2 regions of the Pseudarthrobacter sp. lyk4-40-TYG-27 genome follow, and region 2 is predicted to be linked to the other one. Evidence: predicted binding sites of a transcription regulator. Region 2 holds the regulator's gene; the other holds the start of a gene.

Region 1 (15,386 bases), on a different contig from region 2:
AGGCGAACTCCGGCCAGGAAATGGCCTCCATCTCAGCCGTCGCGTTCAGCTTCATGGTGCACGAACCCAACGGAATCATCGTCCGGTCCAGCGCCAGGTCACGGTCCGAGAGCTTCCGAATGTAACGCAGCAACTGGGTTTCAGACCGGTGCGTATTGAACACCGGATGCTGCAGGTAGTCGGAAGAACGCTCGACGCCGGCCTCCAGCCCAAAGCCCTGGCCCTCGCTGTGTCCCTCGGCAACCGGGGCGCCGAAGACGTCGGCGACCTGCGCGACGATGGCCGGCGTCGTGGTTTCGTCGAGGGAGATGCCTACGGTGTCGGCGTCGATGGGCCGCAGGTTGATGCCGCGGGCCTCGGCGTCGGAAATCACTGCTGACGCACGGCCGGCAACACGGACCGTCAGGGTGTCGAAGAAGGAAGTGTGCAGGACATCCAGGCCGGCGGCCTTGAGCGCCGCGGCGAGGGTACGGGCGTGGCCATGCGTCGTTTCCGCGATCGCCTTCAGCCCGTCCGGGCCGTGGTACACCGCGTACATGGACGCAACGATGGCCAGCAGCGCCTGGGCGGTGCAGATGTTGGACGTGGCCTTCTCGCGGCGGATGTGCTGCTCGCGGGTCTGCAAAGCCAGGCGGTAAGCGGGAACGCCGGCGTCGTCCTTGGACACCCCAACCAGGCGGCCGGGCAGGGAACGTTCCAGGCCCTTGCGGACAGCCATGTAGGCGGCGTGCGGCCCCCCAAAGAACAACGGCACACCAAAGCGCTGGGCCGAGCCAACGGCAATGTCCGCGCCCTGCTCGCCCGGAGGTGTGATCAGTGTCAGGGCCAGCAGGTCCGCAGCCACCGTAACCAGCGCGCCGCGGTCCTTGGCAGCGGTAATGACGGCGGACTGGTCCCACACCCGGCCGGAGGCGCCGGGCTGCTGCAGCACGACGCCATTGATGGCACCCTCCGGCAGGCCCTTGGACAGGTCCGCGACCTCCACCTCGAAGCCCAGCGCCTCGGCGCGACCCTGCACGATGGCGATGGTCTGCGGAAGAACGTCGATGTCCAGGACCGTCTTGCCGTCCTTCGCTGCCGCGGACTTGTTGGCGCGGCGCATCAGGAGCACGGCCTCGGCCACGGCGGTGGCTTCATCCAGCAGCGAGGCGTTGGCGATGGGCAGTCCCACCAGGTCCTGCACCATGGTCTGGAAGTTCAGCAGTGCCTCGAGCCGGCCCTGCGAGATTTCCGGCTGGTACGGGGTGTAGGCGGTGTACCAGGCCGGGGATTCCAGGATGTTGCGGCGGATCACCGGCGGCGTCACGGTGTCGTAGTAGCCTTGGCCGATCATCTGGACTGCCGTCTTGTTCTTGGCGGCAAGCTTCCGCAGTTCCGTGAGGACTTCAACCTCGCTGAGGGCGTCCTGCAGGCGAAGGGCAGATTCCTGACGGATGACCTTGGGGACGGCGGTGTCAACCAGTGAGTCGACAGTGTCGTAGCCAACGGCTTTGAGCATGGTATCGACGTCGGCCTGGCGGCGCGCACCGATATGGCGGTCGACGAAAGTGGTGGAGGCTGGGCTAACCGGCACGAAGGAACTCCATTTACTCAGGCGGCGCAGGGTACGCCACAGCGATTCGGGTTCCTCCCCGCTCTGTATTGGACCTGAGAGTTTCCGCGGTGCCTGCCTGGCAGGACCCGCTTGCACCGTCGGTGAGCACACCGGCTCCGAATCCCCGATTGGGGGTCATGGGAACCGCCTGCTGCTTTCCAGAGGCGCCTCGCCGCGGCGGTACGGGGGCCTGCGAGATTCCTGGGGAGGATTTGCTCCTACGGCGCCTGCCTGTACACCGGCAGAACTCTCCCGCCGCAGATCAAAGGCTATTCACTTGTAAACCAGCCATGTGCTGGATCATGCGGGCCGGTGACAGCCCTCACAACATTCCATTGTCCTATGCCGCAACCCTTCCCGGCAAATGGCGGAGGCTACCTGCGAAGCCGCTCAAGGGCCGCCAGGAGTTCCTCCACGTCAGCCGCCGCTCCCCCTTGCGGCGCCGGGCCCACGGACAACATGGCGTTGAAATACAGCCCGTCCCCCATATACAAGACCGCTTTGGCCAGCCCCGGCCCCACGTCGGCCGCGATCTCGTCCAGCCACCGCTGCTGGATGGCCGCGAAACGGCGCCGCGTTTCCTGGTGCGCCACTTCCGCCAGCCTGGTGGCGGCAACGATGGCCCGGTCCAGCGGAGTGTCCGCCCAGACGGAGGAGCGGATGAAGTAGGCCGCCGCCCCCTCGGCGGCCGCGGCCATGGCGTCGGCGTCCTCTTTGGCCAGCCCGTCCAGGCGGTCCAGCAGCACTTCGATGAGCGCTTCCTTGTTGGGGAAGTGGTACAGCAGTCCCCCCTTGGACACGCCTGCCTTTTTGGCCACCGCGTCGAGCGTGGCCGCCCGCTCCCCCACGTCGATCAAGAGGGTTTCGAAGGCGTCAAGGACCGCATCACGGGCTACAGGCTTTCGGGGCATGCTTCCCATCATGCCCTCCGCCGGCGTCGAAAAGGGAAACGGCAAGGTTTTAAACTGTACCGTCTGGACGGTATATTTATTTTATGACGACTTCCCCTTCGACCTCGGCGCCTGCACGCAGCGGCGGAGCGGCCGGGCGGCCCCCGCGGCCCGACTGGCTCGCACTGGGGCTGCTGATGTTCCCGGTGCTGCTCGTCGCCGTGGACAATACCGCCCTGACATTCGCCCTGCCCGCCATCACCCGCGCCCTGGAACCCTCCGGTGTGCACGTGTTGTGGATTATTGACGCTTATCCACTGGTATTGGCCGGTCTCCTGGTATCGATGGGAAGCCTTGGCGACAGGATTGGGCGGCGCCGGTTGCTCATTATCGGCAGCACGGGCTTTGCCGGATTGTCCGCCGCAACGGCTTTTGCGCCCTCCGCGGAGTGGCTGATCGCCGGACGGGCCGCACTGGGGTTCTTCGGGGCGATGCTGATGCCCTCCACCTTGTCGCTGATCCGCAACATCTTCCCGGAGCCCAACCGCCGGCGGATGGCCGTCGCCATCTGGGCTGCCGGATTCTCCGGCGGCGCAGCCTTGGGGCCGATCTTCGGCGGCTGGCTGGTGGAGCATTTCTGGTGGGGCGCCGTGTTCCTGGTGGCGGTGCCCCTGATGGTTCCCCTGCTGGCACTGGGCCGCACTTTGATCCCGGAATCCAAGGACCCGTCGCCGGGAAGAGTGGACGTCCCGAGCATCCTGTTGTCCATGCTGGTGATGGTCCCCATGGTCTACGGCATCAAGGATGTTGCCACCGAAGGTCCGGGCCTGGCGGGCCTTGGCAGCATGGCGTTCGGCGTGGCGATGGGCGTGGTGTTCGTGCGGCGCCAGCACCGCTTGGAACACCCCCTGCTGGATATGTCGTTGTTCCGGAACCGGGTGTTCAGCATGGCCATCAGCGCCAACATCCTGGCCCTGTTTTCCTTCAACGGCTTCATCCTGTTCCTTGCCCAGCACCTCCAGCTCCTTGAGGGCCTGAGCCCGTCAGCCGCGGGCGTGGCGATGATTCCGGCGCTGGCAGCCACGGTGGTGGCCGGCTTGGTGGTGGTGCCGCTGGTTCGCAAGGTCCGCCCTGGCTACGTGGTGGCGGCGGGGCTGGCGTTCAGCGCCACGGGATACACCCTGGTGGCGTTTGGAAACCACGACGGCGGACCCGCGCTGCTGCTGGCAGCGCTCCTGGTCCTGGCGCTGGGCGTGGGCACGGCGGAAACCATTTCGAATGACCTCATCCTCGGCTCCGCGCCGCCGGAAAAGTCAGGGGCCGCCGCGGCGATCTCCGAAACCGGCTACGAGGTGGGCTCACTGCTGGGGACGGCCGTCCTTGGCTCCATCCTGACGGCCTCCTACCAGCACAACCTGCGCCTCCCGGCCGGATTGGATGGCATGCTCCCGGGCGCCTCGCTGCACAACGCCGGGGAAACGCTGGCCGGCGCCATGGAGGCGGCCGCCGCCCTGCCCGGCCCGCTGGCGGACGCGGTCCGCGACGCTGCGGCGGCGGCGTTCGATTCCGGCGTGCACATCACGGCGGCAATTGGGCTGGTACTGATGGCGACGGCGGCAGTCCTCGCCGCCGTCGTGCTGCGGAAGGTACCCAAGGCCACCTGACCGCACGGGGACCGCAAAGGGCGCCCGGTGCCGGATGAGTTCCGGTACCGGGCGCCCACGTGCGGGACGCTCGGCCTACTTGGAGTCGGCAGTGGTCACCTTGGCGGTTGGCTTCATGTTTTCAGCCTGCACCATCCAGGCAAACTGCTCGAGCCGGGCGATGAACTCGTGCAAAAGGTCCGCGGAGGTGGGATCTTCCTCATCCACCTCGTCGTGGACCTTGCGCATGGTGCCAACGGCGGCTTCCACGGCGGCAACGATCCGCTCAATGGCGTCCGCAGTGCTGATCAGCCCGTCAGGGAACTGGGCCAGGCTGGTGGTTTCGGCAACGGTGGAGCTGCGGCCGTCCGGGAGGGCGTGCAGGGCGCGCATCCGCTCGGCAGTATCGTCGGCGAACTGGCGGGCAGCGTCAACAATCTCATCGAGCTGCAGGTGCAGGTCGCGGAAGTTGGTGCCCACGATGTTCCAGTGCGCCTGCTTGCCCTGGATGTGGAGTTCGATCAGGTCGGCCAGGACTGCCTGCAGGTTGTTGGTCAGTGTCGGTGAAGCTTTCATGCATCCTCCTCAAGTGGTCCAATATGGCTGACGCTACCAGCCGTGGGCTGCCCCGCGGCCGGCAATCCGGAAATTTCTCAGTGAGCTTACTAATTGTGGAAATCAGTCATAAACGAACGTGGTTCATATTGCGTCTTGCATCACAGGGCCGGCACCCTCATACTAAATGAACGCCATTCATATAGTGACCTCCGTCTCACAGCCTTTCAGAAAGTGGTGCCATGACAGAGACAATCCGCACCAGTACCTCCAAATCCGGCCCCCACGCCCACGCACCGTCCACGGGCGGCGTCAGCGCCAAGGGACTCAAGGGCGGGCAGCTCGGCCTGCTGGCCGTCGTCGTCCTGGGCATCTCAACCATTGCCCCCGCCTACACGCTTACCAGCGCACTTGGACCCACCGTCAACGAAGCCGGGCTCCAACTGCCAGTCATCTTCCTGATCGGTTTCATCCCCATGATCCTGGTCTCGCTCGCCTACCGGGAACTCAACGCCGATTCCCCGGACAGCGGCACCACCTTTACCTGGGTCACCAAAGCGTTCGGCCCCTGGATCGGCTGGATGGGTGGCTGGGGCCTGCTGGCCGCCAACATCATCGTGCTGTCCAACCTGGCCGGCGTCGCCGTCGACTTCTTCTATCTCTTCCTGTCCCAGGTCACAGGCTCCGCCGAGCTGGCAGACCTGGCGGACAACAAGGCGCTCAACGTCATCACGTGCTTCGTGTTCGTGGCACTGGCCGTCTGGGTCAGCTACCGCGGCATGCACACCACCAAAATGGTGCAGTACAGCCTGGTGGGATTCCAGCTGCTGGTGCTGGGCCTCTTCGTCGCCATGGCATTCGCCAACTGGTCCACCTCGGAGACCGCCATCCCGTTCAGCTGGGACTGGTTCGACGTCACCAAAATCGAGACCTTCGGCCAGGTTGCCGCCGGCATCTCCCTGTCGATCTTCGTGTACTGGGGCTGGGACGTCTGCCTGACGGTCAATGAGGAAACCGCCAACGGCAAAAAGACCGCCGGCGTGGCAGGCACCCTCACCGCGGTCATCGTCCTGGCCATCTACCTCCTGGTCAGCATCGCCACCATGATGTTCGCCGGCGTGGGAGATACCGGCAACGGCTTGAACAACGCCGAGAACCACGAGAACATCTTCACGGCGCTGGCCTCTCCCATCATGGGCCCGTTCGCCATCCTGATGTCCCTGGCGGTGCTCTCCAGCTCGGCCGCTTCCCTGCAGTCCACGTTCATGTCACCGTCCCGCAGCCTGCTGGCGATGGCCCACTACGGCGCCCTGCCGGAACCCTTCAGCCGGATCAGCCGGAAGTTCGCAACGCCGGGCTTCGCCACCATTGCTGCCGGCGTCGTCTCCGCCGGGTTCTACGCGGTGATGCATGTGGTCAGCGACAACGTCCTGAACGACACCATCCTGGCGCTGGGCCTGATGATTTGCTTCTACTACGGCCTCACCGCACTGGCCTGCACCTGGTATTTCCGGCACAGCCTGTTCAACAGCGTGCGCCACTTCGTGTTCAGGCTGGTCTGCCCGGTGGTGGGCGGCGTGGGGTTGTTCGTGGTCTTCGTCCAGACCGCCGTGGACAGCCTGGCGCCCGAGTTCGGCAGCGGTTCCGAGGTCTTCGGCGTGGGCCTTGTGTTCATCCTGGGCGTAGGCATCCTGGCCCTGGGCGCCGTCGTCATGCTGGTCATGTCCCGCACGCACCCGGGCTTCTTCCGCGGCGAAACGCTCAAGAAGGATACGCCCGCCCTGGTAGTCCCGGAATAGGGCGAAGCGTTCACGAAAAGGTGCCGTGCCCCCAACCGGGCACGGCACCTTTCCGTTGTCACGGAGGGGTATTTTGGTAACGACGGCGGCCGGAGACACAGCAGCGCCGGCCGCCCCGGAGGGGCAACCGGCGCCGGGAAGAAGGGGTGGGGCTCAGCCTTCGCAGTCGCGGCAGTACTTCAGGCCGTCCTTTTCGCGGGCCACCTGTGACCGGTGGCGGACCAGGAAGCAGGACGAGCAGGTGAACTCGTCGGACTGCTCGGGAACCACAATGACGGTGAGTTCCTCGTTGGACAGATCGGCGCCGGGGAGGTCGATGCCTTCAGCGGTGTCATTCTCGTCGACATCGATGACTGCGGTCTGCGCGTTGCCGCTCCGGGACGCCTGGAGGGCCTCCAGGGAGTCAGCGGGAGACTCCTCTTCCTGCTTGCGTGGAGCATCGTAATCGGTAGCCATTAGCATGTTCACTTTCGTTGCTGCACAGCGCCATTTCAGGCACCTCAGTGAAGCAGTTTAGGGCATCATCCGGGCCCCGGCGCAATAGTGTGGCCAAGCAGACATTCAGTTGCCGCCGGACACCCTTCCCAGGTGTTCGGAGCGGGCATGGTCGGCGCCGACGGAGACTCCACTCAAGGCGGGAAGCCACCCCCACCGGGTGGCATCGGCCATGGCGCCGGCGGCCTCGGACTCTGATTCGCAGGTAAAGGTAGCAATGGCCCAGTCGCGGAGCCGGGTGAGCAAGGTAGCCGTCATGCCTGAAACCTACGCAGCAATTGTTGTGGCCACGTTTCGCGGCGGTCTCCCCCGGATTAATTCCAGCCTTCCTGCTGCTTCAGCAGGGCGGGGCCGTGCTGCTGCGCAGGATGAGCTCAGGTTCCACCACCAGCGTCCTGGGCCCTTCCGCACCGCCGAGTACCCCGAGCATCATGTCCATGCAGCGCCGGCCCAGTTCTTCGAAGTCCTGCCGGACCACGGTCAGCGGAGGGCTGAAGTATGCCGATTCGGGCTGGTCGTCGAAGCCCACCAGGGAAACGTCCGTCGGCACCTCCAAGCCTGCTTCGTTCAGGGCGCGCAGGATCCCCAATGCCATCTGGTCGTTGCCCACGAAGAGGGCCGTGGCGCGCCGGTCAGCAGCCAGCCGACGGCCAATGGCGTAGCCGCTGCCCGCACTCCAGTCTCCCTCGACCAGGAGATCCGCCTCGAGCCCGGCGGCTTCCAGGGCGGAACGCCAGCCGTCGGACCGCGCCACGGCGTCAATCCAGTCCTGCGGCCCGGCGACATGCCCGATCCGGCGGTGGCCCTGCGCTATGAGGTGCCGGACGGCCAGTTCGGCTCCCTTGCGCTGGTCCACCCGGACACCGCCAACGGCGTCATTCCCGTCGGACCCCACGGCCACTACCGGCACTCCGATAGCGAGTTCCGCCAAGGCCGCCAACGTGGCCAGGTGCGGAACAATCACGACGATCCCGTCCACCGCTTGGTCCAGGAAGTGCCTGACCGCGTCCAGGATGGTGTCCCTGGCGACTTCCCGCAGCGCAGCGACGCTGACAAAATATCCCGCGTCCCGGGCGGCCCGTTCAACTCCCAGCAAGGTGTTGGCCGGGCCGTACTGCGACAACTCGCTGCCCAGGACGCCGATGGTCTGCGAGCGCCGGGTGACCAGGCTGCGTGCTGCTGTATTGCGGCGGTAGCCGAGTTCGGCAATCGCCGCTTCCACCTTGTGCCGGGTCTCCTTGCTGACGTTGGGGTGCTTGTTGACCACCCGCGAGACGGTTTGGTGCGAGACCCCGGCCAGCCCCGCCACGTCCTCAAGCCTTGGCAGCCGCCGCCGGGGCCGGTAGCCGGGCTGCGCCACGGAATCAGATCCCGCCGGCGAGTTTGTAGTAGGCGGCGTTCCAGTTCAGGTCCTTCTTGAACTGGCGGATGGTGGTGCCCTCGTCGATGGTCAGGAGTTCGGTCTTGGCGATCTCGGCGAAGTCCTCGAACACCTCCATGCCCACCTGGGTGGAGAGCACGGTGTGGTGGGCGGCGCCGGCGGTGAGCCAGGCGGCGGCGGACGTGGCGAAGTCCGGCTTCGGCTGCCAGAGCGCGCGGGCCACGGGGAGGTTGGGCAGCGGCTGGTCCAGGGGAACCACGTCGACGGCGTTGGCCACCAGGCGGAAGCGGTCCCGCATGTCGGACAGGGCGACGACGACGCCCGGGGAGGCATCGGCGTCGAACACCAGCCGGACCGGGTCCTCTTTGCCGCCGATGCCCAGCGGGTGGATTTCCAGGCGCGGCTTCGACGCCGTGAGCGAGGGGCAGACCTCCAGCATGTGGGCGCCCAGGATCTTCTCCGCGCCCGGTTCCAGGTGGTACGTGTAGTCCTCCATCAGGGAGGCGCCGCCGGGCAGGCCGGCACCCATCACCTTCGCGGCGCGCACCAGGATGGCGGTCTTCCAGTCGCCTTCGGCGCCAAAGCCGTACCCGGCGGCCATGAGCCGCTGCACGGCGAGGCCGGGCAGTTGGCGGAGGGCCCCCAGGTCTTCGAAGGAGGTGGTAAACGCGGCGGAGCCATTGGCTTCGAGGAAGCTGCGCAGGCCCAGCTCGATCCGGGCGCCGTACCGCAGCGATTCATGCCTGGCCGCGCCTGCGCGGAGCTCCGGCACCACGTCGTACAGGTCCTCGTACTCGGCCACCAGGGCGTCGACGTCGGCCTCCGCCGCGCCGTGCACGGCGTCCGCGAGCTCATTGACGGACCACGTGTTCACCGCGACGCCGAAGCGCAGCTCGGCCTCGGTCTTGTCGCCTTCGGTGACGGCGACGTTGCGCATGTTGTCGCCGAAGCGGGTCAGCTTCAGGGTCCGGACGGCGGCCCAGCCGGCGGCCGCGCGCTGCCAGGAACCCACCTGGCGTGCCACCTCGGGGTTGGAGACGTGCCCGACGACGGTCTTCCGGGCGATGCCAAGGCGGGACTGGATGTACCCGAACTCCCGGTCGCCGTGCGCGGCTTGGTTCAGGTTCATGAAGTCGAAGTCGATGTCCGCCCAGGGCAGGTCGCGGTTGGCCTGGGTGTGCAGGTGCAGCAGTGGCTTGCGCAGGAGGTCCAGGCCGGAGATCCACATCTTGGCCGGGCTGAAGGTGTGCATCCAGGCCGTCACGCCGATGACTGAGTCATCGGCGTTCGCTTCCAGCGCGGTCCGGCGGATGGCATCCGAGTCGGTCAGGACCGGCTTCCAGACGATCCGCACCGGGACGGCGGAATTGGCGTTCAGCTGGTTGGCGATCTCCTGGGACTGGGCGGCAACCTGTTTGAGGACTTCCTCCCCGTAGAGGTGCTGGCTGCCGGTGAGGAACCAGACCTCGTAGCCGTCCAGGGTGGTGTTTGCTGCGGTGTTCATGCGTACTCCTGTTAAAGGTTTGGGGATTACTGCCCGTAGACGTTTTGGTAGCGGGCGTAGAGCGAGTCGATATGGCCTGCGTCGATCGGGAGGGGTTCACCGAGCTGCCGAGAGATATGGACAGTGCGGGCCACTTCCTCGCACATCACGGCGGCCTTCACGGCAGAACGGGCGTCCTTGCCGATGGTGAAAGGGCCGTGGTTCTGCATCAGGACCGCCGGTGAGTTCGAGTTTTTCAGCGTCTCCACAATGCCGTGGCCGATCGAATCGTCGCCGATCAGCGCGAACGGGCCCACCGGGATGGAACCGCCGAACTCATCCCCCATCATGGTGAGCACACAGGGGATGGCCTCACCCCGCGCAGCCCACGCGGTGGCATACGTCGAGTGCGTGTGCACCACCCCGCCCACCTCGGGCATGTGCCGGTACACATAGGCGTGCGCGGCAGTATCCGAGGACGGCGACAGGGCCGGGTTGCCCCAATCGACCGTGCCGCCGCCACCCACATTGGTGCCCCTCACCGGCGTGCCGTGCAGGTCGGTCACGACCATTTGCTCCGGGGTCAGGTCCTGGTAGCTGACGCCGGACGGCTTGATGACCATGAGGTCGGTGCCGGGCACCCGGGCCGAGACGTTGCCCGCAGTCCACACCACCAGTTCATAGCGGGTTAGCTCTGCGTGCAGGGCGCATACGTCTTCCCGGATCCGGGCGATGGTTTCCAGGATTGCGGCTTCGGTTCCCTGCCGGACGCTCATGCGGACACCTCCACGACAGAGTGGACGGCGGACCCGGTACCGGGCAGCACCGTACTGGCGGCCCGTCGCTGGATGGCCTTAAGCCGGTGCATCACGTCGTTGCTGCCCCGGCCAAAGTAGTCATGGAGGGTTTTGTACTCCTGGAAGAGTTCCTCGTATGCGGCCACGTTTTCCGGGATTGGAGTGTAGACCTCCCCGGGTTCGGCGCCCATGGCCGCTGCGGCCTGGCGGATATCCGCATAGTGGCCGGCCGCGACGGCGGCGTGAATCGCCGACCCCAGGGCCGGGCCCTGTTCCGAGCCGATAGTGGAAAGCTGCAGGCCGGTGGCATCGGCGTAGATCTGCATCAGGAGCCTGTTCTTGAGCAGGCCGCCGGCCACGATGAATTCCTTGACCGGAACCCCGGCGTCGCGGAAGGCGTCCACGATGGTGCGCGTTCCAAAGGCTGTGGCTTCCAGAAGGGCGCGGTAGGTGTCCTCGGGCCTGGTCGCGAGCGTCTGGCCCACCACGATGCCGGAGAGCTCGTGGTCCACCAGGACCGAGCGGTTGCCGGAATGCCAATCCAGGGCTATCAGCCCGTGCTCCCCGATGGCCTGCCGCGAGGCCAGTTCGGTGAGGTATTCGTGGATCCCCAGACCGGCAGCTTCGGCCGCCTGGTGGTATTCGGGCGGGACTCCGTATTTCGTGAACCAGCCGAAGATGTCTCCCACGCCCGACTGGCCCGCCTCGTAGCCCCACAGGCCGGGAACGATGCCGCCGTCAACGGCCCCGCACATTCCCGGTACTTCACGCAGTTCCGTGCCGTTCATGACGTGGCAGGTGGAGGTGCCCATGATGGCCACCAGCTGGCCGGGTTCCACCGCCTTCGCTGCCGGGGCCGTCACATGGGCGTCAACGTTTCCCACCGCCACGGCGATGCCCTCCGGCAACCCGGTCCAGGCTGCGGCCTCCGCGGTCAGTGTGCCGGCGGCGTCACCCAGCCGACCGATGGTGTGCTCGAGTTTGGAGCTGACGAAGTCCTTGAACTCCGGGTTCAAGGCAGCCAGGAAATCCTCCGAGGGGTAGCGCCCGTCCTGGTAGATGCCCTTGTAGCCGGCCGTGCAGGCATTGCGGACATACCTGCCGCACAGCTGCCAGACGATCCAGTCCGCCGCCTCCACCCAGCGGTCCATTGCGGCGTAGGCCTCGGGGTCCTCTTCCAGAAGCTGCAGCCCCTTGGCGAATTCCCACTCCGAGGAAATCAGCCCCCCATACCTGGGAAGCCAGTCCTCGCCCCGTTCGGCGGCGAGCCGGTTGATCCGGTCGGCCTGCCCCTGCGCCGCGTGGTGGCGCCACAGCTTCACGTACGCGTGCGGCCGGTTGGCATAGCCCGGCAGTTCGTTCAGCGGGGTGCCGTCGGCCATGACAGGCACCATGGTGCAGGCGGTGAAGTCCGTGGCAATACCGACGACGGCCGCCGGGTCGATCCCGGCGTCAGCCACCGCTGCCGGGACGGCAGTGCGAAGCACCTCCCGGTAGTCGTTGGGCACCTGGAGCGCCCACTCCCCGGGAAGCCGCGCGCCGTCGTCGCCCGCTGTGTCACGTGGCAGGACGTCGGTGACCACCGCGTGCGGATACGCATGGACCGCACTCCCAAGTTCCTTGCCGTCGCGGACACGCACCACCACGGCACGGCCGGAAAGGGTTCCGTAATCCACGCCGACGACGCAGAGGTCAGGGTTGGAACTGAAGGATGTATCTGGCATTCGGTTGCCTCCGCCCGGGAGGCAGGGGCCTCATTGCCGGGGTTGTCTAGGGGTCACGGTCGAGCTAAGCGCTGCAGCAAGTGTGAACGCTAACAAAGCAGAAGTCAATGAAATTGAAGCAGGTTCATGCACTTGATAGCCGCCTCTTGTTAGCGTTCACAAATCAGTCTATATTGAACCGACACATCAACAATGTGGCCAGGACCAGGGAGCATCGCTGCTGCCTCGTCCAATAACACTTCGCGGCAGTGCTGCCGCGGAAGGAGAAAATGGTGAGAATCAAAAAAATCGTGGGCGCGGTGGCCCTTGTCCTCGCGCTGACGGTGGGCGCCACCGGTTGCGGCTCACGTGGCGCGGCAACCGAATCCAGCGGCGCGGCGAAGCCCGCCGACTCGCTGGTTGGGATCTCGATGCCCACGCAGACATCCGAGCGTTGGATTGCCGATGGCGCCAACGTCGAGAAGTCGCTCAAGGACCTTGGCTACAAGACAGACCTCCAGTTCGCCAATGACGACATCCCAACCCAGGTCTCGCAGATCGAAAACATGCTGACCAAGGGCGCCAAAGCGCTGATCATCGCCGCCATTGACGGCACCACCCTGACCGATGTCCTGGCCAAGGCCAAGGAGCAGAACGTCAAAGTGATCGCGTACGACCGCCTCATCAACGGCACCCCGAACGTGGACTACTACACCACGTTCGACAACTACACGGTCGGCGTCCAGCAGGCCACCTCGCTGCTGACCGGCTTGGGACTCCTTGACGCCAGTGGCAAGAAAGTGGACGGCAAGGGTCCGTTCAACGTCGAACTCTTCGCCGGAAGCCCTGACGACAACAACGCCAACTTCTTCTGGACCGGCGCCATGGACACCCTCAAGCCGTACATGGATGCCGGCACCTTGAAGGTCCCCAGCGGCCAGACCAAGTTTGAACAGGCCGCGATCCTCCGCTGGCAAGCACCCGTGGCGCAGAAGCGCATGGAGGATATCCTCACGTCCGCCTACAGCTCAGGTACCAAGCTGAACGGCGTCCTGTCCCCCTATGACGGACTGTCCATCGGCATCATCTCGGCCCTCACCAGCACCGGCGGCTACGCCAAGGGAAGCCTGCCGGTCGTCACGGGCCAGGATGCCGAGAAGGGCTCCGTGAAGTCCATCGTTGCCGGCGAGCAGTACTCCACCATCTTCAAGGACACCCGGCAGCTCGGCGCCCAGGCGGTCAAGATGGTGGACGCCGTCCTCAAGGGCCAGGAACCGGAAACCAATGACACCAAGACCTACAACAACAAGGTCAAGGTTGTCCCGGCTTACCTGCTGAAGTCCGTGATCATCACCAAGGACAACTACAAGAAGGAACTGATCGACTCGGGTTACTACACCGACGCCGACGTCAAGTAGACAGCCGGGGGCTGCGGCCGGCCGTCCGGCCGCAGCCCTCCCGCAACCTCCTGCAGCAGCAGGAAGGCCAAGATTCGACCAGTCAGTGGGAATTGACGATGAACACACCCATTCTTCAAATGCGAGGAATCACCAAGACGTTCCCGGGCGTGAAGGCGCTGCAGGATGTCACCCTTGATGTGAACCGTGGAGAAGTCCATGCCATCTGCGGTGAGAACGGCGCCGGCAAATCAACGCTCATGAAGGTGTTGTCCGGCGTATACGCGCACAACACGTTCGACGGGGAAATCCTGTTCGAAAACGAACCCTGCAATTTCGCCAGCATCTCGGACAGCGAGAAGCGGGGCATCGTGATCATCCACCAGGAACTCGCCCTGAGCCCGTACCTTTCCATCGCCGAGAACATCTACCTCGGCAACGAACAGGCCACCAAGGGATGGGTGGACTGGCGGAAGACCAACCTGGAGGCAGCAAAACTGCTGGCCCGCGTGGGACTCGATGAAAACCCCGTCACCCCGGTACAGCACATCAGCGTGGGCAAGCAGCAACTCGTGGAAATCGCCAAAGCGCTGTCCAAGGAAGTGAAGCTGCTCATCCTGGACGAGCCCACGGCCGCCCTCAACGATGAGGACTCCGGCCACCTGCTGGACCTGATCCTCCACTTGAAGGGCCAAGGCGTCACCAGCATCATCATCAGCCATAAGCTCAACGAGATCCGCAAGGTGGCAGACGCTGTCACCATCATCCGCGATGGCAAGACCATTGAGACCCTTCGGCTCGATGAAGGCCAGATCACCCAGGAGCGGATCATCCGTGGCATGGTGGGCCGTGACCTTGAGAGCCTCTACCCGGAACGCGAGCCGAACATCGGCGCGGAAGTCCTCCGGATCGAAGACTGGTCCGTCCGCCACCCGCAGGACCACGCCCGCATGGTAGTCAGCAACGCCAACCTGCACGTCAGGAAGGGCGAAGTCGTGGGCCTTGCCGGGCTCATGGGCGCCGGCCGGACGGAACTGGCCATGAGCGTGTTTGGCCGCACTTACGGCACGGCCACCTCAGGCAAGGTTTACAAGTACGGCGAGGAGATCAATACGTCCACCGTCTCGGACGCGATCAGGCACGGCATTGCCTACGCCACGGAGGACCGCAAGCACTACGGCCTGAACCTGATCGAGGACATCAAGCGTAATATCTCGCTGGCATCGCTGCGCAAGCTCGCGAAGCGCGGATTCGTCGACAAAAACCAGGAGACCGTGGTAGCTAACGGCTACCGCACCAGCATGAACATCAAGGCACCCTCCGTCGCCGCCATCACCGGGAAGCTCTCCGGCGGCAACCAGCAGAAGGTGGTCCTGAGCAAGTGGATGTTCTCCGACCCGGACGTCCTCATCCTTGATGAACCCACCCGAGGGATCGACGTCGGCGCCAAGTATGAGATCTACACGATCATTGCCAGGCTCGCGGCCGAAGGAAAGGCCGTCATCGTCATTTCCTCGGAACTTCCCGAGCTTCTGGGTATCTGCGACCGCATCTACACCCTCGCCGCCGGCCATGTCACCGGTGAAGTGCCCATCGCCGAGGCCACCCAGGAATCACTGATGCATTACATGACCAAAGAGAAGGAATAG
Region 2 (15,386 bases):
GGGCCTGCTGGGGTGCTGACGGAGCCTGCGACATTATCGCCTGCCCGGCTGGGAGTTTGCTGGGACCCGGCGGTGCCTTCGGCATCAGCGTGGTCGGATGCCGTTTCGTCGGCGGCGTTGTCCTCGGGCAGTTGCCATTCCGTGGCGAAGAGTTTCCGGAGGGCGGCCGCCTCGCCGGCGAGGCGGTGGTCCTCACCGCGGGCCAGGAGCCCGTACTCCACCATGGTCCGGCCGTCCGCCGCGGTGCCGGTGCGCACCCAGACGCGCCGGCGGTTGACGTAGAGCGAGACGATCAGGCCCGCCACCGCGAGGAGCGCGAAGACCAGGGCGTAGACCTGGCCCGGGTTGTGGTGGATGTCCACACCGATGTAGCGCTTCACCCCGTCAAAACTGATGGTGCCCTTGCCATCCGGCAGGGTGTAGCTGGAGCCCGGAGCCAGGGTGATGCCGCCTGCGGCCAGGTTCCTCGCGTTGAGCGGCGTCAGGTTCCTGACGTCGAGTTCGAAGACGTTCTGCGGCGCACCGCTGTTCAGGCCCAGGTCGCCGTAGTAGGAGTTCAGGGTCAGCTGCGGGTTGAACAGCTCGGGGTCGGCGCTGAACGAAACGTTCTTGTCCGTGACGAACGCGGTGGGGAGGAAGAAGCCCACGAAGCCCAGCTGGTCCGGCTTCGCGTCGGGGACCTTGATCACCACGGAGGAGTAGTAGTTGTCCCCCTGCAGCTTGGCCACCACCGGGCCCTGCATGGCGATGTTCCCGGCTCCGTCGCGGACCGTGACCACGGGTGCGTAGCCGTTGCCGGTGAGGTAGATGCTGGTGCCGCCCAGGCTCACGGGATCGTTGACCTTCAGGATTTCCTGTTTGGCGGGGGCGTCCGGGGTTTCCTTGGTGGTGACGGCGGCCGAGAAGTCGATGGGCTGGCCGAACTTGCCCTTCGATTCCCGGTCAAAGGTGATGTTGAACTTGTCCAGCTGCAGCGAGTAGGGCTGGAGCTGGCTGGACTGGAAGTTGGTGCCCGGGTTGAACTGGTCGTAGCCCACCAGGGTGTTCACGAACGTGTCGCCTTCCACCAGGATGCGCTGGCCGCTGTACCCGAACAGGCCGCCGGCGGCGACGGACACCAGCACGCCGATCAGCGAGGTGTGGAAGACCAGGTTGCCCACTTCCTTCAGGAAGCCACGCTCGGCACCCAGGGACGGCAGGGCGCCGTCGGCATCCCTGACCTCCACGCGGTAGCCGCGCTTGCGGAGCAGCCCGGCGGCGCTGCGGATGGCGTCCGACGCCGGGATCCCGGCGTCGGCGGGAACCACCAGGGTGCCGTATTCGGGGAGCCGGGACAAACGCTGCGGGGTACGCGGCGGCTGGGAACGCATGGCCTTGTAGTGGGCAATGGCTCGCGGCACCACGCAACCGATCAGCGAGATGAAGAGCAGCAGGTAGATCGCGGAGAACCAGGCCGAGGAGTAGACGTCGTAGAGCTGCAGGGAGTCCAGCAGCTTGCCGTAGTCCGGGTGGTCCTTGATGTACTGGGTCACCACGGAGGGGTTGGCAGGCCGCTGCGGGAACAGGGAGCCGGGGACGGCGGCGACGGCGAGGAGCAGCAGCAGGAACAGTGCTGTCCGCATGCTGGTCAGCTGGGTCCAGGCCCACCGCAGCATGCCAACCGGGCCCAGCACCGGGAGGGTGGCTTCTGCCTTGGCTTCCGCGACAGGGGTGGCTTGCTTCTTCTTTACGTTCACACGCTCGCTCATCAGATCGGCAACTTCACGTCGGTTTGGAACCAGTACTGCAGCCCGGTCACCCAGGCTCCCCAGACGCCGGTGGCCATCAGCAGGCCCAGCACCACCAGGATGCCGCCGCCGGTCCGCTGGATGGCAAGGCGGTGTTTGCGGAAGAACGCCATGACGCCCATCCCGCGGCGCACCGCCAGCGCGATCAGCAGGAACGGGATGCCCAGTCCCAGGCTGTAGACGAACGCCAGGAATGCGCCCTTGGCTGCGGACGATCCGCCGGAGAGGCTCAGCAGCTGCACGGCGGAGTAGGTAGGCCCGATGCACGGCGCCCAGCCCAACCCGAAGGTCAGGCCCAGCAACGGTGCTCCCCAGAGCCCGGCAGGGGGTTTGGCGTGGATTTTCGCGTCCCGCTGGAGCCAGCTGAAGCCGCCCATGAACACGATGCCCATGACGATCACCAGGATCCCCAGGAGCTGGGTGATCCAGGCATTGCGGCTGCCGCTGATCAGGGTGCCCAGCTGCCCGAAGGCGCCGCCCAGCAGGACAAAGATCACCGAAAAGCCCAGGACGAACAAGCCGATGCCGGCCAGCATCCTGCCGCGCTTTTGCTTCTGCAGGTCAACGCCGCTCAATCCCGTGACGTAGCCGAGGTAGCCCGGAACGAGGGGCAGCACGCAGGGCGAGAGGAAGGACACCAGCCCGGCAAGCAGCGCCACCGGGATGGCCAGGAGGAGCGAGCCGCTGAGGATGGCTTCGGCGAAGGGACTGTTCACGGTTCCCGGGCCGCCCTACTCCGCCACGGCGGCGGTGATGAGGGCCTTCAAGGTGCCCTTTTCGATCTCGCCGAGGACCCGGGACGCCACGCGCCCCTGCTTGTCCAGGACCAGGGTGGTGGGAACTGCCCCGGGCGGAACCAGGCCGGACACGGACAGCAGGACGCCGCCGTCCTTGTCATCGAAGCTCGGGTAGGTCAGGTTGAAGGTCTTCTCGAACGCCTGCGCCGTGGGCTTCTCATCCCGGAGGTTGACGCCGAAGAACTGCACGCCCTGGTCCTTGAACTCCTGACGGAGTTCTTCGAGGATGGGCGCCTCCACCCGGCACGGGGCGCAGGCGGCGAACCAGAAGTTCAGGATGCTGACCTTGCCCTGGAAGTCGGCAGGGGTGACCTTGGCGCCACTGAAGAGTGCCCCTTGGATCTGGACGGCTTCCTTGCGGTCGCCGGCGGCGAATTCGGTGACGGAACCGTCGCCTGCCACGTAGTTCTTGTTGTCGCCGGCCTTTGCCTGCTTGGCCAGGGCGTCTTCCTGGGCGCAGCCGGACAAGCCCAGGGTCAGTGCGCCGAGGGCCAGGCCGCCCGCGGCGAGCATGCTCCGGCGCGTAGGGAGGAAATCATTGGTCACAGCTAGGCTCCAGGGGTGCTGGCGGCACCGGGAAGAAGGGACGCGGCGGGTTCGCTGTAGTCGACCCGCACCAGGGAGCCGGCGTCGTCGAACACCAGGGACGTGACGGAGGTCAGCGTGCACTCGCGCTTGCGGGGATCGTGCCACAGGGGCCGGCCTTCGGCGCTGAGCCGTGCGGCCCAGATGGGCAGTTGGTGGCTCACGAGGATGGCCTCGGGTCCTGCGGCACCGAAATCGCCGGCGGCCAGTTCAATTGCCCGGAGCCGGGCGTCCTGCGCTGCGGCGGCAACGCGGGCCGCCTGCTGCGTGTAGGGCTCGCCCCACGACGGGCGCAGTGGATTGACCAGCCGGGGCCAGTGCTTGGGCCGGCGGAGTTCTGCCTTGGTGACCTTCATGCCCTCGAAGTAGTTTTCCGCCTCGATAATCCGCGGCTCCGTGTGGATTTCCAGGTGCAGGGCTTCCGACGTCGGCCGGGCAGTTTCCTGCGCACGGTCCAGCGGCGACGCGGCCAGGTAGGTGATCCGTGCGCCCTGCTCGGCACGCTGCCGGAAGTGCTCGGCGAGGGTCCTGGCCATCTCCTGCCCCAGTTCGGAGAGGTGGAATTCGGGGAGCCGTCCGTACAGAACGCCGTCGGGATTGTGGACCTCGCCGTGGCGGAGCAGATGGACAGTGGCTTGGGGCATGTTTACCAGTTTCTCAAAGATGGCGTGCGATCCGAAATCTTCTACAAAAAGTAGAACTTAAGTTTCTGGAGAAATGTTCCGAATGGGGGAACAAAAGATGCAAATGCATGTTTATACTGGATGCAGCAAGTTAGTTGAGGCTTCAACCGATGAAGGTTCAACTGCATGACCCCAACAGGCATTACGAACAAGGAGCATCATCATGGCACTTCCCGCAGACGTCACCACCGGCACCTGGACCCTGGACAACTCCCACAGCGAGATCGGCTTCACCGTCCGTCACGCCGGCATCAGCAAGGTCCGCGGCCAGTTCACCGAAGCCGCCGCGACGCTTGACCTCGTCGAGGATGTGGCCGACTCAAAGATCAACGCCACCATCAAGACCGCCAGCTTCGACTCCGGCGACGCCAACCGCGACGGCCACGTCAAGGGCGAGGACTTCTTCGACGTGGAGAAGTTCCCGGAGATCTCCTTCGTCTCCAACGGCCTGGTGGCAAAGGGCAACAGCTACGAGCTCAGCGGTGACCTCACCATCAAGGGCGTCACCCGCCCGGTAACCCTGGAGACCGAGTTCAACGGCGTGGCCGTTGACCCGTTCGGCAACACCCGCGCAGGCGTCTCCGCGGAGACCACCATCAGCCGCAAGGATTTCGGCCTGACCTGGAACGCCGTCCTGGAGACCGGCGGCGTGCTGGTCAGCGACAAGGTTGCCATCAACCTGGAGCTCGCCTTCATCGCTCCCGCAGCCTGATTCCGCTCCGGCCCACCCCGGCAGCAGGCATTTCGCCTGGTGCCGGGGTGCCGCGTTTAAGGCCCGTCGCACGGGGAACAGCCCTGCGGAATCACGCACAACCAGGGCTGCCGGGGGTACGGTGGACCTAAGCCATGCTGGGGGCGGCACAGGACCGATTCCCGGCAGCCCGCCCGGATCCCGACCTGCAAAAGGAACGCCCATGAGTACTCCTCCCGTCCCGCCTCCCGTGCCGCACGATCCGCCATCCGGAAACGACCAGCCAGGCAACGGCCAGCCGGCCGGCGAACAGCCCCGCTACGGACAAAACGCCCCGCAGTACGGGCAGAACGCACCTGGTTCGCAGCCGCCGGCAGCACCGCAGTACGGGCAGAACGCACCGCAATACGGACAGAACGCACCTGGTTCGCAGCCGCCGGCAGCACCGCAGTACGGGCAAAACGCTCCGCAGTATGGCCAGAACCCGCCCCAGTACGGGCAGAACGCCCCCCAGTACGGGCAGAACCCGCCGCAGGCTCCGGGCTACGGACAGCAGCAGCCCTATGGACAGCAGCCCTACGGCCAGTCCCCCTACGGCCAGTACCCGTCGGAGCAGCCGCAGCCGGCGGCAAGCACCGGCATCCCGCAACTGGTCAACATTTCCTTTTGGATGCTGATCGCAGCCGCCGTGATCTTCGTCATCTCCCTGCTCACCGGGTTGACCCAGCTTGATGATCCGGCATTCCGGCAGGCCTTTGACCAGCAGGTCAAGGCCAGCGACGCGGGCATCACGTACGACGACATCAAGGGCGTCATCGCCGGAACCCTGGTGGTCTTCGCCATCATCGGGGCCGGACTGTACCTGCTGGTGGCATTCTTCGTCCGCAAGGGCAAGAACTGGGCACGCATCCTGGGGACGGTGCTGGCGGCCCTGTCGGTGCTGGGCCTCTTCGGGGTTCCGTCGTTCGCCACCGTCGGCACGGTCCTGGGCATCGCGGCCATTGTGCTGCTCTACCTTCCCGCGGCCGCCCCGTACTTCCGGAAGCAGCAGTTCGGCAACCCGTATGCCGGCGGCTTCGGAAACCCCTACGGCCGGTAGCAGCCTGCCACACCACCGAAAACGGCCCGGGACGCCTCGCAGCGTCCCGGGCCGTTTTCTTTTATCCGGTGGTCCTTACGCGGTCTGGCCCGGCGCTTGTGCCCGCTGGGCGTGGTAGGCCAGGATCTGCAGCTCGGTGGCCATGTCCACCTTGCGGAGGTTCACGCCTTCGGGGACCTGGAGCATCACAGGCGCGAAGCTCAGGACGCTGTGCACGCCTGCGGCCACCACGCGGTCGCAGATGCCTTGGGCCACCGCCGCCGGCAGCGCCAGCACCACCATGTTGGCTCCGGTGCGGTGCAGGACGGTTTCAAGGTCTGCCACGTCGCTGACCCGCAGCCAGCCCACCTCGTTGCCCACCACCATCTGGTCGGCGTCGAAGATCGCCACGACGTCGAACCCACGGGATTCGAAGCCGCCGTACCGGGCCAGGGCCTTGCCCAGGTTTCCGGCGCCGACGATCGCGACTTTCCAGTCGTGCGTGAGGCCAAGGGCCGCTGCGATATGGCGGCTGAGGTACTGCACCTCGTAGCCCACTCCCCTGGTGCCGTAGGACCCCACATGGGACAGGTCCTTGCGCAGCGTCGAGGAACTGACGCCGGAGGCCTCCGCCAATGACTCGGACGAGACCCGCTCGACGCCCTCCGCCAGCAAGGTGTTCAAGGCACGGAGGTACAGGGTCAGCCGGGCCACCGCCGCGGGCGGGATCTGCTTGGCCGGCGCACCGGTGGCGCCCGGAATGTCCGGGACAGGCTGGGACGTTGGTTCCAAGGACGTCATTGGCCTCCCCCTACCGGGCCATGGCGCGCTGCAGCACGCGTTCCAGGCGGGCTTCGTCAATCTTCCAAAAGTCGCGCTGGACCCCGTCCACCAGGACCACCGGGATTTCCTCGGCATAGCGTTCGCGCAGCTCGGGCTGGTGGTCCACCGACTCTTCGGCCCAGGTCAGTCCCAACGAGGCGGTAACCCGGCCGACGGCGTCGCGCGCCTCTTCGCAAAGGTGGCAGTCAGCTTTGGTGACCAGGACGACGCGGGGGGTAGCCATGGCTTAACGGTATCGCCGTTCGCGGCATGCCGGCGACGCCGACGGCGGCGGGCCGGCCTATTGACTAGACTCGAGTCCATGCCCGAGGAGAAATACGTCGCCGTAGTCACGCGGCCCGTCACTGCGCCGCAGCCCGGTGAAGCGGCGTTTTTCGACGTGGACAACACCTTGATGCGCGGCGCCAGCCTCTTCCATGTGGCCCGGAAAATGCACCAGCGCGGGGCGTTCACCCTGAGGCAGGCGGCTGGTATGGCCTGGAAACAGTTCAAGTTTGTGGCCCGCGGTGAAAACATGGATGATGTCCACGCCGTCCGGGACTCGGCCCTGACCCTGGCTGTGGGCATCAGCGTTGACGATATCCGGGCGTTGGGCGAAGAGGTCTATGACGAAATGATCGCCTCCCGGATCTGGCCGGGTGCCAAGGCCCTGGCCGAGCAGCACCTGCGCGTGGGCCGCCGGGTGTGGCTGGTCACGGCCACGCCCATCGAAGTTGCCACGGTCATTTCCACCCGCCTGGGCCTGACCGGCGCCCTCGGCACGGTCGGGGAAGTCTCCGACGGAATGTACACCGGCCGTTTGGTGGGCGATATCCTGCATGGCTCGGCCAAGGCCGTGGCTGTCCAGGCCATCGCCGACGAGGAGGACCTGGACCTGAAGCGCTGCTGGGCGTACAGCGACTCCTATAACGATGTCCCGCTGCTTTCCCTGGTAGGCCACCCCGTGGCCATCAACCCCGATGCCAAGCTCCGCCGGCACGCCCGCGACCGTAACTGGCCGGTCTACGATTTCCGTGCCGGCCGCCGCGCCGCCACCTTCGGGCTTAAGGTGGCAACCTTTGGCGGCGCCATCTACGGGCTGTGGAAGGGCTTCGCCCGGATGCGCGGCCCGCGCCTGTAGCCAGCTTTCACGCGCGTCTGGATATCCCGCGAGTCTGCCTTCCCCGCCTGCAGGTTCCCGCACCGTACCCTCCAGCGCACGAAAAAACGCCCGCCGCCTTGCAGGCGACGGGCGTTCTCCACGCTGTTCGAAGTATTGCTACTTCTTGTTGCGGCGCTGGTGACGAGTCTTGCGAAGCAGCTTGCGGTGCTTCTTCTTGGCCATACGCTTGCGACGCTTCTTAATAACTGAACCCACGAAAGTTCCTTACAAACTAGATGCAGTACCTGTCTGATGGAAATGGTTCGTGGACAGAGCTACGAACTGGACAACTGACAGATTCTTACAATGACGTAAAACGTTCCTTAACAGGGTACCGCCTATCGGAGGCGGCTTGGGACAAGCTGCCTTAGGCTGTCTCGGAGTGACCGTCCACCACGGCACCCTTGAGGTACTGCTCCACGGCATTCTCAGGTACCCGGTAGGAGCGGCCGAACCGCACCGCCGGCATTTCGCCGGAGTGGACCAGCCGGTAAACAGTCATTTTAGAGACGCGCATGACCTCGGCAACTTCAGCCACGGTCAGGAACTTCGCGTTGGAGAAGTTCTGTTCTGCCGACATTTCCCTATTTTCCTTTGCTGACGGATGGACAACAGTGACCCCAGGTACGTGCCAATGCGGTGTTCCGATGCTGAGCCATCCACCAATCACCTAAATAGATACTCTAGATGTTCATGTGGCAGATGTGAAAGTAGGTAAAGCCACTATTTCGCCTGCCGGCGCTTCCGCGCCGAGGCAGCCAACTGCTCCAGCACGGAGGCGGAAACGTCCCAGTCCATGCAGGCATCAGTGACGCTCTGGCCGTACACGAGTTCGGAGCGGCCGGCCGCATGCTCGGCAACGTCCAGGTTCTGGGCGCCGCCCACCAGGAAGCTTTCCAGCATCACCCCGGCGATCGCCTGCGCCGCGGCGCCCCCGTCTTCAAGCTGGGCACCGATCTCCAGCGCCACCTCGGCCTGGCGGTGATGGCTCTTGCCGCTGTTGGCGTGGCTGGCGTCAACCACCAGGCGCGGGTTCAGGCCCTTTCCGGCCAGCTCCCCGGAGGCCCGTTCGACGTCGGCGGCTGAGTAGTTGGGGCCCTTGCGTCCGCCGCGGAGGATGACGTGGGTATCCGGGTTCCCGGCTGTGGCCACCAGTGCCGCCCGGCCGTCGCCGTCGATCCCCAGGAACGCCTGCGCCGCCGCTGCGGCGCCGCACGCGTCGATCGCCACCTGCAGGCCGCCGTCGGTCCCGTTCTTGAAGCCGATGGGCATGGACAGGCCGGAGGCCAGCTGCCGGTGGATCTGGCTTTCGGTAGTGCGGGCGCCGATGGCACCCCAGGAAATCAGGTCCGCCATGTATTGCGGGCTGATCGGCTCCAGGAATTCGGTGGCGGTGGGCAGCCCCAGCGCGGTCACCTGCTGCAGGAACTGCCTGGCGGTGCGCAGCCCGGTGACCATGTCGTGGCTGCCATCCAGCCGGGGGTCGTTGATCAGGCCCTTCCAGCCGACGGTGGTGCGGGGCTTTTCGAAGTAGGTCCGCATGACCACCAGCAGGTCTTCCTTGTGCTTTTCAGCTTGGCTGACCAGCCGGCGGGCGTACTCCAGGCCGGCTTTGGGGTCGTGGATGGAGCATGGGCCCACGATGACCAGCAGGCGGTCGTCCACGCCGTCCATGATGGCCCGGACCTGGTCGCGTCCGCGTTCGACGACGTCAGCCGCCCGGGCGTCAAGGGGCAGTTCGGCGAGGAGCCCGGAAGGGGTGGGCAGCGCGGTGAATTCGCTGACGCGCAGGTTCGAGGTGGATGTGGTGCCGGCGTTGGCGGCTGCTGCTGTTGCGGTGCTCATGTTCGGGTCCTGTTCCAGATGGGAAGCGGGCCCGGATTTCAGAACCCGCCGGAGAAACGGCGAAGGGCAGAGAATGATCTCTGCCCTGTTGGCTCTGAAGGAATGCTGGATGCGTGTCAGTTAGACGCGGGCCCCTCCAGAGCCAACGAAAAATACGCATACCAACGGTTAGTCATGGAAAAGACCATAAGCCCGGCCGTCCGCCGCCGCAAAATCATCGTCCGTCACATTCCCGCGCCGGCCTACCCCAGGAGCTTGCGCAGGTACTGCAGCTGCCGGATCCAGTGGTGTTCCTGGCCGCCTTCATGGTTGTTGAACCGGTACACCTCGATCTCCTTGGCCGCCCCGGTGGAGGATGCCCCGGACGTCCCGGAGCCGTAGGCGTTGAAGCTGGCGAAGACCGTGGACGGCGGGCAGATGTCGTCCATCTGGGCCACTGAGTAGAGCGCCGGTGCCGTGGCGTACCGGGCCAGGTTGACGCCGTCGAAGTAGTTCAGGACCCCGAGTGCGTGCTGGTACCGGTCGCGGTGGCGCGCCAGGAACTGGGCGATCTCCGGGTAGGGCCCGCGCGGGGTGATGTCGATGGCGCGGGGGAAGTCCTGCAGGAAGGGGACGTCGGGAAGGGCGGCGATGACGCCGTCGAGCCGTCCCGCAGTGAGGCCCGCCGTGGCCACCACGATGCCGCCGCCCTGGCTGACTCCGGCGAGGACCACTTTGGCTGGATCGACGGCGGGGTGGGCCTGGGCTGCCTCCACGGCGCGGAAGGCGTCCACGTAGACGCGCCGGTAGTAGTAGTCCTCGCGCTTCGCCAGGCCCCGGGTCATCAGGCCCGCGTGCGCTACGTCCCCGGCGGAGGGGTGCGGGTCCGGAGTGTCCCCCAGGGTGCCGCCGTACCCCTGGCCGCGGGTGTCCATGATGAAATGCGCGTAGCCGGCCTGGGCCCAGCGGGTGTCCTGGTTGACCAGGCCCCGGCCGCCCGAATAGCCCACGTAGTGCACCACCACGGGCAGCCTGGTGCCGTCTTCCCGGGCGGCGGGCAGGTGCAGCCAGCCCTTGACCGGCGCCCCGCCGTAGCCGGAAAAGGTGACGTCGAAAGTGTCGATGACCGTCAGGTGGTTCTCCACCGGTTCGAACGCGGCGTTCAAGGGGAAGGCCCTGGCTTCTTCGAGGGTGGCGTCCCAAAACGCGCCCAGGTCCTCCGGCGGCGTGACGTCGGAAGTGTAGCTGCGCAGCTGGGCCAGGGGCAGGTCGAAGAGGGGCATCGTTGTCCGTTCTGTCAGGGGTGGTTGGCGGCCTGGTTGCAGCCTACTTCAGCTTCACCGGATGATGACGACATCCAGCCGCCGGGGCCCGTGGACGCCTTCGACGCGTTCAAGCTCGATGTCCGAGGTTGCGCTCGGTCCGCTGATCATGGTGAGGGGCTTTGTTCCGTCCAGGCGGCGGAGCGCTTCGGGCAGGATCGCGGTGACGTCCCGGCTGCGCACCACGCAGACGTGGTGGTCCGGGATGAGCGAGATGGCGCGGCGGCCCTGGTCCGGGCTGCCGTCCAGGATGATGGTCCCGGATTCCGCCACGGTCACCGCACTGGCGGTCACCACGGCGTCTGTTGCGTCGAGCTCGGTGACGGACCTCGCTCCGTGCGCGCCGCCGTCGTACCTGATCCTGCTGGTGTCTGTCTCCCAGGCCAGCCAGGCCGGGTCCAGGCCGGCGGGAACCACGTAGGAGCCGGCCCCGGCGAGGAGGTCCCGGATGGTGGCGGGGACTGCGTCTTCGTCCACCACGGTGACTCCGGCCTTGTAGTCCTCCAACCGGTCCACCAGGACGTCGATGCGCTGCTGCGCGTCGGCCTCCCCGTCCAGCCGGTACTTCCGGGGGATGTCCGGGACGGCGGGGGCGTCCTTGAGTGCGGTGCGGACGGCCGCAAGGATCTGTTCCCGGGTGCTCATGGTCTCTTGTGCTCCTTGGCCCACCAGTCACGGAAGGACTGCGCCGGGGGCGCCGGGATGTCCCGGCTCTGGGTCCAGCCGGCGGCGAGGCCGGGCAGCTTCTTGATCTTCTTGTCCCGTCCGGCGGCGGCCCGGCCCAGGGGCAGGAGCTTTTCGACGGCGGCCAGGCGGCGTCCGCCGGAGAGCGCCCAAGAGGCGGCCTTGAGTCCCACGTCCATCTGGGACGGCAGGCCGCCGCGGTGGGCGTCCACGTCCTTGCCGCGCAGGTGGACCAGGATGTCCGGGATGTTGATCTTCACCGGACAGGCGTCGTAGCAGGCGCCGCACAGCGAGGACGCATACGGCAACGAGCCGTTCTCTTCCGCCTCGATGCCGGTCATCAGCGGCGACAGGATGGCGCCGATGGGGCCAGGGTACGTGGAGCCGTAGGCGTGGCCGCCGGCCCGCTCGTAGACCGGGCAGACGTTGATGCAGGCGCTGCAGCGGATGCAGTGGAGCGCGGAGCGTCCCATCTCATCGGCCAGGGCGTTGGTGCGGCCGTTGTCCAGCAGGATCACGTGGAAATTCGACGGACCATCGCCCTCGGTCACGCCGGTCCACAGCGAGGTGTACGGGTTCATCCGCTCGCCGGTGGAGGAGCGCGGCAGCAGCTGGAGGAAGACTTCCAGGTCGGAGAACGTGGGAAGCAGCTTCTCGATGCCCATGACCGTGATCAGGGTTTCGGGGAGGGTCAGGCACATCCGGCCGTTGCCCTCGGACTCCACCACACCCAGCGTGCCGGAGTCGGCGATGCCGAAGTTGGCGCCGGAGACTGCCACCTTCGCGGTGAGGAACTTGGCCCGCAGGTGGGCGCGGGCGGCCATGGCCAGCCGGCGGGGTTCGTCCGTGAGGCCGGGATCGACGCCGGGCATTTCCTGGAGGAAGATGTCGCGGACCTCAGTGCGGTTCTTGTGGATCGCGGGGACCAGGATGTGGCTGGGCTTGTCGTGGCCCAGCTGGACGATGAGCTCGGCAAGGTCGGTCTCTAACGCCGAGATGCCGCGCTCTTCCAGGTACTCGTTCATGCCGATTTCCTGGGTGGCCATGGACTTGACCTTGACCACCTCATCCACACCTTGGGCGGTGACCAGCCCGTGGATGATCGCGTTGGCCTCGTCGGCGTCGCGGGCCCAGTGGACCGTTCCGCCGCGGGCGGTGACGTTGGCTTCGAAAGCCTCCAGGAGTTCCGGCAGCCGGGCCATGACGGAGGTCTTCAAGGCACTGCCCGCCTCCCGCAGTTCCTCCCAGTCCGGCAGCTCACCGGTCACGGCCAGGCGCTTGGCGCGGATGGTGGACGTGGCGTGCTTCAGGTTCTTCCGCAGCTGGCTGTTGCCGAGCTCGCGGCGGGCAGCGGACGGAAACTTCTCTTCGGCGAACAGGTTGCCGATGCCGGGGCGCAGGCCGGGCATCCCGATCGGGGTGCGGGACATTATTTGGCCACCACCTTGACGGTTCGCCCGGCGGGCCCGGGGACCGCGACCGGTTCCGTTTCGGTGCTGGCAAGGATTTCCGCCAGGTGGAGGGTACCTATGGTGTCTGCCTGCCGCGACAGGCCACCGCCGATGTGCATCAGGCACGAGTAGTCGCCGCCGGCGCACACGGACGCACCGGTGCTGCGGATGTTCGCTGTTTTGTCCGCCAGCATCGCGGATGAGACGTCGGCATTCTTCACGGAGAACGTGCCGCCGAAGCCGCAGCACTGGTCCGCTTCCGGCAGGTCCACCAGTTCCAGGCCCTTGACACCCCGCAGCAGCCCGGCCTGCCGGTCACCCAGCGTGAGCAGCCGCATGCCGTGGCAGGACGGGTGGTACGTCACGGTGTGCGGAAAGTAAGAGCCCAGCTGCGCCGCCGGGTTGGTGACGCCCAGGACGTCCACCAGGAGTTCCGAGAGTTCGTAGGTCTTCTTTCCGACGGCGTCAGCCCGCTGTTCCAGGGCGGCGTCCCCCGCGTGCCGGGCCACCATGGGGTGCTGGTGCTTCACCGAGGCGACGCAGGAACCGGACGGCGCCACGGCGACGTCGTAATCTTCGGATTCGAAGGCCCGCAGGTGGTTGGCCACCACGGGAAGGGCTTCCTTGAGGTAGCCGCTGTTGACGTGCATCTGCCCGCAGCAGGCCTGCCCCGTGGGAAAGACCACTTCGTGGCCCAGGCGTTCAAGGACCGCCACCGTTGCTTGGGCGGCGCGTGGATACATGGCGTCCACGATGCAGGTGGCGAAAAGTGCGATCTTCATGGGTTCAATTCCTGGCGGCGTTCACGGGCAGGGGCGCGGGTTCGTAGCGGCGAAGGCTCGTTCCCGTCGCGATGATTTCGCGCAGCTGCGGCAGCCCGCCCGCGGCTGCCCCGGCCGCGCGGGCCTGTACGAGCACGTTGCCCAGGGCAGTGGCTTCCACGGGTCCGGCGATGACGGGACGTCCGGTGGCGTTGGCGGTGAGCTGGCAGAGCAGGGTGTTCTGCGAACCGCCGCCCACCACATGGACCACTTCCACGGCACGGCCGGCAAGGCGTTCGGCAGCGGTGATGGTCCGGGCGTAACCACTGGCGAGGCTGTCCATGATGCAGCGGGTGATCGCCGCAGGATCGTCGGGCAGGACCTCACCGGTGCGCCGGACCGCCGCCCGGATGCGCTCGGGCATGTTGTCGGGAGCGATGAAGTAGGGATCATCGGCGTTCACTTCCGGACCACCGGCAGGAAGGGCCGCGGCCGCCGTGAGCAGGGCGGTCAGTTCCGGCCGGAAGCCCTCCAAGGCCCAGGTCCGCTGGCATTCGCTGAGCAGCCAGAGCCCGCCCATGTTGCGCAGGTACCGGATGGTGCCGTCCACCCCGCGTTCATTGGTGAAGTTGGCTTCCCGGCCGGCCTCGGTCAGGACCGGATGCTTCAGTTCCAGTCCCACCAGCGACCACGTGCCGGAGGAAATGTAGGCGAAGGCATCCTTCTCCGCAGGGACCGCGGCGACGGCGGATGCGGTGTCATGCGAGCCGACGGCCACCACCTTCGTGTCCTGGGTAAGCCCCACCGCGGCGGCAATCTCCGGCAGCAGCGTGCCGACAGTTTCACCGGGCTGGATCAGCGGCGGGAACAGGTCCTTCCGTAAGCCCAGTGGAGCGAAGAACTCGGTGGCCCACTCCCCTGCCACGGCGTCGAACAGCCCGGTGGTGGAGGCATTCGTGGCTTCCGTCCGGCGGATGCCCGTGAGCAGGAAGGCGATCAGGTCCGGGATCAGCAGGGCCTGCAGCCCGTCGAGGTCCTGTTCCGCGGCCAACTGGTAGATGGTGTTGAACTGCAGGAACTGCAACCCCGTGGTGGCATAGAGGCGCGCGGGGTCCAGCTTGGCGTGGACCGGCGCCACTGCGGCCCGGCTGCGGTCGTCGCGGTAACTGAATGGCTGCGCCACCAGCCGGCCGGCCTTGGTCACCAGGCCGTAGTCCACGGCCCAGGTGTCAATACCGATGCTGGCAATGGTTTCCCCCTGTGCCGAGGCCACGGTGGCCGCAGCCCTAAGGCCGGCAAGGACTTCGGCGAACAACGCGTCGAAGTCCCAGCGGAGGCCGCCATCGATCTCCACCACTCCGTTGGGGAAGCGGTGGACGGTCTCCAGCGACACCCCGGCGCCGGGAGTCACGCGGCCCAGCATGACCCGGCCGGACGAGGCACCGATGTCCACGGCGGCGAAGACGCCGGCGCCGGAACCAGCACCGTCAACGCCTGGAACGTGCGTGCTCATCGCAGGAAGGCTGCGGCCACTCCGGCGTCCACGGGGATGTGCAGGCCGGTGGTGTGGGACAGTTCGTTGCTGGTGAGGACGGCGGCCGCGTTGGCTACGTGCTCGGGCAGGACTTCGCGCTTGAGCAGTGTGCGCTGGGCGTAGTATTCGCCCAGCTTCTCCTCGTCGACGCCGTAGACCGCCGCGCGTTTTGCGCCCCAGCCGCCGGCGAAGATGCCGGAGCCGC

What was found. Region 2 encodes Rex, which represses fermentation and respiration genes when NADH is low (regulators of the CRP and FNR family bind a similar motif). Its sites were predicted from a motif close to CTTGTGAANNNNTTCACAAG; they were not measured.
Region 1: araB (ribulokinase) is a predicted target of Rex. The motif match lies at 12,505-12,524, and genes of this name have one in related genera.

What each region holds. Positions count from the first base shown of each region.
Region 1 is NZ_JARVSH010000002.1:17,128-32,513, reverse strand. Features, by position in the region: gene gcvP (aminomethyl-transferring glycine dehydrogenase) at 1-1,573, opposite strand, end outside; glycine riboswitch at 1,763-1,859, opposite strand; gene QRM96_RS03585 (TetR/AcrR family transcriptional regulator) at 1,969-2,505, opposite strand; gene QRM96_RS03580 (MFS transporter) at 2,589-4,148, shown strand; gene QRM96_RS03575 (Dps family protein) at 4,224-4,703, opposite strand; gene QRM96_RS03570 (APC family permease) at 4,925-6,481, shown strand; gene QRM96_RS03565 (DUF4193 domain-containing protein) at 6,635-6,937, opposite strand; gene QRM96_RS03560 (hypothetical protein) at 7,043-7,234, opposite strand; gene QRM96_RS03555 (LacI family DNA-binding transcriptional regulator) at 7,314-8,336, opposite strand; gene araA (L-arabinose isomerase) at 8,341-9,861, opposite strand; gene QRM96_RS03545 (L-ribulose-5-phosphate 4-epimerase) at 9,888-10,616, opposite strand; gene araB (ribulokinase) at 10,613-12,361, opposite strand; gene chvE (multiple monosaccharide ABC transporter substrate-binding protein) at 12,631-13,758, shown strand; gene mmsA (multiple monosaccharide ABC transporter ATP-binding protein) at 13,857-15,386, shown strand.
Region 2 is NZ_JARVSH010000004.1:510,083-525,468, forward strand. Features, by position in the region: gene resB (cytochrome c biogenesis protein ResB) at 1-1,748, opposite strand, end outside; gene QRM96_RS10145 (cytochrome c biogenesis CcdA family protein) at 1,748-2,503, opposite strand; gene QRM96_RS10150 (TlpA family protein disulfide reductase) at 2,519-3,097, opposite strand; gene QRM96_RS10155 (histidine phosphatase family protein) at 3,133-3,813, opposite strand; gene QRM96_RS10160 (YceI family protein) at 4,016-4,564, shown strand; gene QRM96_RS10165 (hypothetical protein) at 4,767-5,642, shown strand; gene QRM96_RS10170 (redox-sensing transcriptional repressor Rex) at 5,718-6,422, opposite strand; gene QRM96_RS10175 (glutaredoxin family protein) at 6,433-6,687, opposite strand; gene QRM96_RS10180 (HAD family hydrolase) at 6,766-7,584, shown strand; gene QRM96_RS10185 (30S ribosomal protein bS22) at 7,723-7,821, opposite strand; gene QRM96_RS10190 (helix-turn-helix domain-containing protein) at 7,973-8,185, opposite strand; gene QRM96_RS10195 (3-deoxy-7-phosphoheptulonate synthase) at 8,329-9,450, opposite strand; gene QRM96_RS10200 (acetylxylan esterase) at 9,693-10,712, opposite strand; gene QRM96_RS10205 (LutC/YkgG family protein) at 10,767-11,396, opposite strand; gene QRM96_RS10210 (LutB/LldF family L-lactate oxidation iron-sulfur protein) at 11,393-12,865, opposite strand; gene QRM96_RS10215 ((Fe-S)-binding protein) at 12,865-13,668, opposite strand; gene QRM96_RS10220 (rhamnulokinase) at 13,673-15,160, opposite strand; gene QRM96_RS10225 (bifunctional aldolase/short-chain dehydrogenase) at 15,157-15,386, opposite strand, start outside.